Regions from separate parts of the Blautia sp. AF19-13LB genome, predicted to be linked through region 2. Evidence: riboswitches for the same ligand, from Rfam matches in the RefSeq annotation. Region 2 holds a riboswitch; the other holds the start of a gene.
The links. Region 2 has a riboswitch for lysine ahead of DWX32_RS10140 (alanine/glycine:cation symporter family protein). Riboswitches for the same ligand answer to the same signal wherever they lie in the genome.
Positions count from the first base shown of each region.

Region 1: linked by a shared signal. The riboswitch ahead of dapA (4-hydroxy-tetrahydrodipicolinate synthase) and the one ahead of DWX32_RS10140 (alanine/glycine:cation symporter family protein) in region 2 are both predicted to bind lysine.

Region 1 is NZ_QUGO01000009.1:107,957-111,350, forward strand. Features, by position in the region: gene DWX32_RS11000 (single-stranded DNA-binding protein) at 399-1,028, shown strand; lysine riboswitch at 1,084-1,258, shown strand; gene dapA (4-hydroxy-tetrahydrodipicolinate synthase) at 1,410-2,300, shown strand; gene dapB (4-hydroxy-tetrahydrodipicolinate reductase) at 2,336-3,097, shown strand; gene DWX32_RS11015 (metallophosphoesterase family protein) at 3,244-3,394, opposite strand, start outside.
Region 2 is NZ_QUGO01000008.1:116,197-119,590, forward strand. Features, by position in the region: gene DWX32_RS10140 (alanine/glycine:cation symporter family protein) at 1-1,242, opposite strand, end outside; lysine riboswitch at 1,428-1,602, opposite strand; gene DWX32_RS20460 (maltose acetyltransferase domain-containing protein) at 1,707-1,832, opposite strand; gene DWX32_RS10150 (peptide deformylase) at 1,876-2,286, opposite strand; gene DWX32_RS19870 (hypothetical protein) at 2,328-2,744, opposite strand; gene DWX32_RS10160 (class I SAM-dependent methyltransferase) at 2,817-3,394, opposite strand, start outside.

The DNA of each region.
Region 1 (3,394 bases), on a different contig from region 2:
TTCCTCTTCCTATGAGTTGACCCTGCCGGGTTCAATTTTTCAAAATTTCAAGCCGGCCGGGAATGTTTATCACAGCACAAAGGCAGGTGCCTTGCCGTTTTGTCTCTGCTGGATGCCTGCCTATCTGAACTATTATAGCACAGAACAGAGAAAAAAAACAGGGAAGATGTGACATTTTTTGTATTGCAATGGTAGAAAATACGAAGCATGTGGTGCGGTTTTTACAGAAACATATACAAAAAATTGGGCAGAATGCTGATTTGAATAGAAATAAAAAAATCTGGAAAAAAGTGGTTCTGAAAAAGAAATGTGGTTCATACATTAGGATTATAGATCAGCAAAGTACCGATCAGAAATCAATATTCAGAAAGAAAAGACAAAGGAAGGGGATTTTCATTATGGCAGACAAGATGATTGAAAACAATCAGGTGGTTATCATGGGAGAGATTGTCTCCCCGTTTACATTCAGCCATCAGGTATTCGGAGAGGGCTTTTACCTCGTCGATGTGATGGTCAAGCGGTTGAGTGAATCGCAGGACATCATTCCGGTGATGGTCTCCGAGCGGCTGGTGGACGTATCACAGGATTACCAGGGTGAGTGGATCTGCATCAGCGGTCAGTTCCGGTCCTACAACCGCCACGAGGAGAAGAAGAACCGTCTGGTACTCTCCGTATTTGCGCGGGAATTAAGCTTCGTGGAGGAAGAGGACGATTCCGTCAAATCCAACCAGATTTACCTCGATGGATACATATGTAAACCGCCGGTCTACCGGAAAACACCTCTGGGAAGAGAGATCGCCGACCTTCTGATCGCGGTCAACCGTCCGTATGGAAAATCAGATTATATCCCGTGCATCTGCTGGGGACGGAATGCGCGGTATGCCTCTGCGTTTGCCGTGGGCGGCCACGTTCTCATCTGGGGACGGATCCAGAGCCGGGAATATATGAAGCGGCTGAGCGAGACGGAAATGGAAAAGCGGACCGCATATGAGGTTTCGGTGAGCAAGCTGGAATATAGTGAGAGTTAAAGCGCGATCCGCTGTTGACAAGAAAATTTAATGATGCTATAGTAAAAGCAGAACTGAAGTGGATAGAGGTCGCATTACTTCAAGAGTACCTTTTCGGATGCCTCAGCAGCAAAAGAAGAAGAGGAAAAGGGAAGAATGCCGAAGGACATCCGGCGCTGAACCGGTATGCTCCTGGGCGCAGGTTGAAAAAATCTGCGACTGTCATCGAGAGATGGAGAGCTATCTGATCATAGATACTGCGTATGTGTGAATTTGGAGGCGATCTTATCTGGGATGAGGCGCCTCTTTTTTTAACGGAAAGTGAAATTTTCCGTGGGAGATAAGCTCCGGCGACTGATTTCTTATGGTTTTATCTGACACAACATACAGGAGGAAAAGAGAATGTCTATTTTTAAAGGTGCAGCTGTTGCAATTATCACACCGATGACCGAAACACAGGAAGTGAATTACGAAAAACTCGGAGAACTGATTGAGGAGCAGATCGCCGGCGGAACCGACGCCATCGTTATCTGCGGAACCACCGGTGAGGCTTCGACCCTGTCCCATGAGGAGCATCTGGATGCCATCAAATATACCGTGGAAAAAGTAAATCACAGAATCCCGGTAATTGCAGGAACCGGCTCCAACAGCACGGAGACAGCAATTTATCTGTCTCAGGAAGCAGAAAAATACGGCGTGGACGGACTTCTTCTCGTTTCTCCGTATTACAATAAAGCAACACAGAAGGGCTTGATTGCACACTTTACCGCAATCGCAGACAGCGTCAAAGTGCCGGTCATCCTTTACAACATTCAGGGCAGAACCGGCGTAAACATTGCACCGGAAACGATCGTCTATCTGTTCAACAACGTTGAGAATATCGTTGCAGTCAAAGAGGCTTCCGGAAACATTTCCCAGGTCGCAAAAATTATGCAGCTGACCGATGGAAAGATCGATCTGTACTCCGGAAACGACGATCAGGTTGTGCCGATCCTTTCCCTTGGCGGAAGCGGTGTAATCTCCGTTCTTTCCAACGTAGCACCGCGTGAGACCCACGACATGGTACAGAAATTCCTCGACGGCGATGTGGCCGGATCCAGAGAAATCCAGCTGAGAGCACTGCCGCTCATCGATGCGCTGTTCTGCGAAGTAAACCCGATTCCGGTAAAAGCAGCGCTGAACCTGATGGGCAAAGAGGTTGGACCGCTTCGTCTGCCGCTGACCGAGATGGAGCCGCAGAACCAGGAGCGCCTGGCAAAGGCTATGAAAGATTTTGGAATCAAACTGGCTTAAGTTAAGAATACACGAAGTAAAGAAGGAAAAAGACAATGGTTAAAATTATTATGCATGGCTGCAACGGCCATATGGGACAGGTCATCACCGGCCTGGTAAAAGAAGATGCAAATGCAGAAATCATAGCCGGAATCGATATGAACGACAACGGCCAGAACGATTACCCGGTATTCAAAAGCCTGGCAGAATGCGATGTTCCGGCAGACGTAGTCGTTGACTTTTCTTCCTACAAGGCAGCCGACGCACTGCTCGATGCCTGCAAGGAGAAAAAACTTCCACTCGTCCTCTGCACCACAGGCCTCACCGAGGATCAGCTCAAAAAAGTGCAGGAGACCAGCAAAGAAATCCCGGTTCTCCGCTCTGCAAATATGTCCCTTGGTGTGAATACGCTGATGAAACTGGTACAGGCAGCTGCAAAAGTGCTTGCCGAAGCAGGCTTTGATATGGAGATCGTGGAGAAACACCACAAACTGAAATGCGACGCTCCAAGCGGAACCGCCATCGCCCTGGCAGACAGCCTGAACGCGGCAATGGACAACCAGTACCACTACGTATACGACAGAAGCCAGCGCCACGAGCAGCGTGACCCGAAAGAAATCGGAATCTCTGCTGTACGCGGCGGCACCATCGTCGGAGATCACGACGTCATCTTCGCAGGCCCGGACGAGGTTGTTACCCTGTCCCACAGGGCATATTCCAAGGGAGTTTTTGGAAAAGGTGCTGTAGAGGCCGCAAAATTCCTGGCTGGAAAGCCAGCCGGTATGTATGATATGCAGGATGTGATTGCTGCGAAGTAAGGCAGAAGCAGGAAATAGAAAAGATAAAAAAGAAGGCAGGCTGTGTGCAGTTGCACAGCCTGCCTTCTTTTTTATCTTTTCTGTTTTAGCCAATGAGTTTTTTCACTTATGCAGTGTAATAGGAATACGTTCCTCTGTCAAAAAATCTATTTCAGCTCCCGTTCCGCTTTTTCCCAGAGCTCTTCATCAAGATCAGTCAGCGCCAGTGCATCCGCAAGTTCCCGCACCCGTTTTACCGTGAGATAAAAGTAATTGATACCGCAGGTCAGCGTCCGCTTTAAGGAGCGGGCAAGTACA
Region 2 (3,394 bases):
TGCGTAGAAGATTTTCATGACGATATCTTTCATCTTGCCTTCTTTTTTATACAGATGCTCCAGAATTGCCAGATAGTAGGTGAACCATCCGCCGGAAGTCGTTACAGTGAAAATGACCATGATGACTGCCAGAAGGATGCTTCCAAATTTGCCGAATCCGCTTGCAAATGCACTTAAAGCAAGTGTTCCGCCGTTCGTTCCGTCGGTCCAGTTTCCGCTTAAGATAACGGAAAGTGCGGTGATCGTACAGATAACCATGGTATCAAAGAATACCTCGAAAGATCCCCACAGACCCTGCTCTACCGGATGCGGTGTTTTTGCGGAAGCATGGATCATTGGAGAAGTACCCCATCCAGCCTCATTGGAGTATACGGAACGCGCCATACCCACACGGATAATCTCGCTGACTGCGCAGCCGGCAAAACCGCCGATCGCTGCTGTTCCGGTAAATGCGTTTGTTACGATGGCTGCAAATACGCCAGGAACGCGGTTGATGTTGATGATGATCATGCCAATTCCCATCAAGATATAAAGAACGCTCATAAATGGAACGAGCTTGCTGAACAGACTTGCGATTTTCTTCGTACCGCCGCTTGTAACGACATAGGTCAGAATGCAGAGCAGAACGCCCATCACGATAACGCCTTCTACTTTGAAGCTTCCAAGATTGATATTCTCAATACCGAACGCACCGGCTACGACCTGAGATGCGGTCAGGTTGGAAGAGGTTACGAAGAAGGTGGAGAAAATACCGATGCCGAAGATGAGCGCCGGGATCAGCCACAGCTTGCCCCAGTGGCGCTCCTCGCCAAGTCCGCACTCCATGTAGTAAGTCGGACCGCCGTAGTACTCACCTTTTTCGTTGGTGTGACGGTAGTAGCAGCCGAGGGTAACCTCAACCTGTTTTAATATCATACCAAGCAGAGACGAAAGCCACATCCACATAATGGCTCCCGGGCCGCCTGCTGCAACTGCAGTTGCAACACCGGCGATATTACCGAATCCTACGGTACCGCCGATAGCGGTCGAAATCGCCTCAAACGAGGAAAGCATACCCTTTCCTTCACTTGCTTTGTCTTCTTTCTGGAACAGTTTTCCGCCGGTTCTCTTCATAATCCAGCCAAAGTGACGGAACTGGAAAAATCCAGAACGAACGGTAAAGTACAGACCGGTCAGAATCATCAGCGCGATCAGCGGCACGCCCCAAAGGACACCGTCCAGCCAGTTAAGAAATGCTATCATGTCAAAATCCTCCCTTTTTTCTTTTCCGGCAACAGTTTTCTTCAGACGTATCCTGTAACACCCGTTTCGTCTTTCGTTCTCCAACCAAACAGATTTCCACCCCTGGAACCTTTTGTCACGGTTCCAACTGCAGTACAATAAAAAGAGCAGCGGTCTTCACCACTGCTCCATTAAATCTACGTTCATGAAGCAATAGCTCCTCCACCAGTACGGTGAGAGTGCACAGCCTGTTCGACTGTACCCCAACGCAGACAGTTTTTCGGGAACTGCCCCGTTTCGGCGAATGCTCCTTTCCCTGCCCGTCCCAGACCCCGTTGTCTCAGGACAGCTACTCTTAGCCTTCGCGCCTCTATTGCCGAATATGTATATTGACAGGTATTATCATATGTTTCTTTTCGCTACTTGTCAATCGTTTTTTCGACATTATTTTACAAAAATTTTATATTTTCGAAATTTGTCCTGATTTATTTGACTTTCTTGTCTCCCTCTGACGGCTTCAGCTGGTTGAACTTCCACAGACGCTCTATATAGCCGGACTGCTCTTTGGCCAGCTCTTCCACATTCGGGTTGTAAATGATTCCTTTTACCATTCATTCTCTGTCTGTCATACTGTCCTCCTGTCTGCTGTAGGATCTAAATAAGTATCCCTTCCAGATGATCCATCTCATGCTGGCAGATCTGGGCCGGCCAGCCGGTGAATTTCTGGCGTTGTTTTTTCCAGTTCCAGTCGTAGTATTCGATTTCGATGTTCTGGTACCGCTTTGTTTTCCGCACGCCTGGCAGGGAAAGGCAGCCTTCTTCTGTTTCGTAGGGGCCGCTTTTGCGGACGATCACCGGGTTGAACATGATGATGTCGCGGAATCCGGCGTTTACGATGATGATGCGTTTTTTCACGCCGATCATATTTGCCGCCATGCCGACGCATGCCTCGCGGTTTGCTGCCAGTGTGTCCTGCAGATCTCTTCCCATCTGCAGATCTTCCTCTGTCGCCGGGATGGATTTCTGTCCGAGGAAGAGAACGTCTCTCATAATTGGTTTTACCATTTGTGTTTCCTTTCTCTTTCGGCCTTAAAGGCCGAAATCGTTTAATTTTCTATTTGAATCCGCATATCGCACGATGTGCATCCGATCACGGTTTTTCCGCCTTCCTGCTCCAGTCGTTCTACTGTTCCGCCGCAGAACGGGCAGATCCAGTCGATCTGTTTTCCGGCTTTGACAACCTGCATCATGTTGACGAATTTTGTCGTATCTACATTTTTCGAATCACAGTTCTGCGTCCAATCACCGGAGAGTGCTTTTCGCAATTCGCCGTTTTCATTCAGAATGACGGTGTCGCCCTCCTCGATGTTCCGGTCATACAGCATCTGATCCTCCTGGCGGATGCGCGATTCTGTTCCGTTTTCATCTTTCAAAACAACAACTGCCATGACAGGCTCGTCGGCACCGCGCTCCTCACAGCCGAAATCAAGGTCTTCCTCAATTCGCATTACCTGATATTTCATAAAAACACCCTTTCTTCAAATATAATTCATGCTTTTTTGTATTCCACACGGTTTTTTCTGTTACAAAACTTTTTATTCCTGAATCGTAAAAATCACAACCCGCTCCCGGCTGTCCCCGCCCGGAAACAGATCCATACAGTCGATCTCATCGAGAAATTCCAGTTCCGGCACCGTCATCAGATACGAGATATAAGCATCCGACGGGTAATAGAAAAACAGCTGGATCTCCCGCGGATTTTCGTAGTACGATTCCAGCAGTCTTGCCATCGCTTTTCTTAAGATTTCAAGCGAAAACGGGTTAAAAAAATACACCCGGTCCACTTCCACAGGAACGGGAAAATTTTCGGCGCTCTCCAGCACAAACTCCGTCCGCGCACCAGAGGCCGCCGCCTTTTTGTTTTCCATTGCCTTCGCATAAATCCGGTCATCATACTCCACACCGATGGACTGGCACCGGGTCTGCGCCGATAAGAAGAAATCTACGCGGCCCTTTCCGCATCCGTAATCGAGCAGCGTATTTCCCTTTCGGATCATCCCCGTGTTTGCCATCCGCTCCAGCACGCAGTACGGGGTCGGCTCATACGGATACCGGTACAGATCCGACCGGCTGTCATCCCGCCCCATTGTGTGGATCTGAAGCAGCTTGTCCC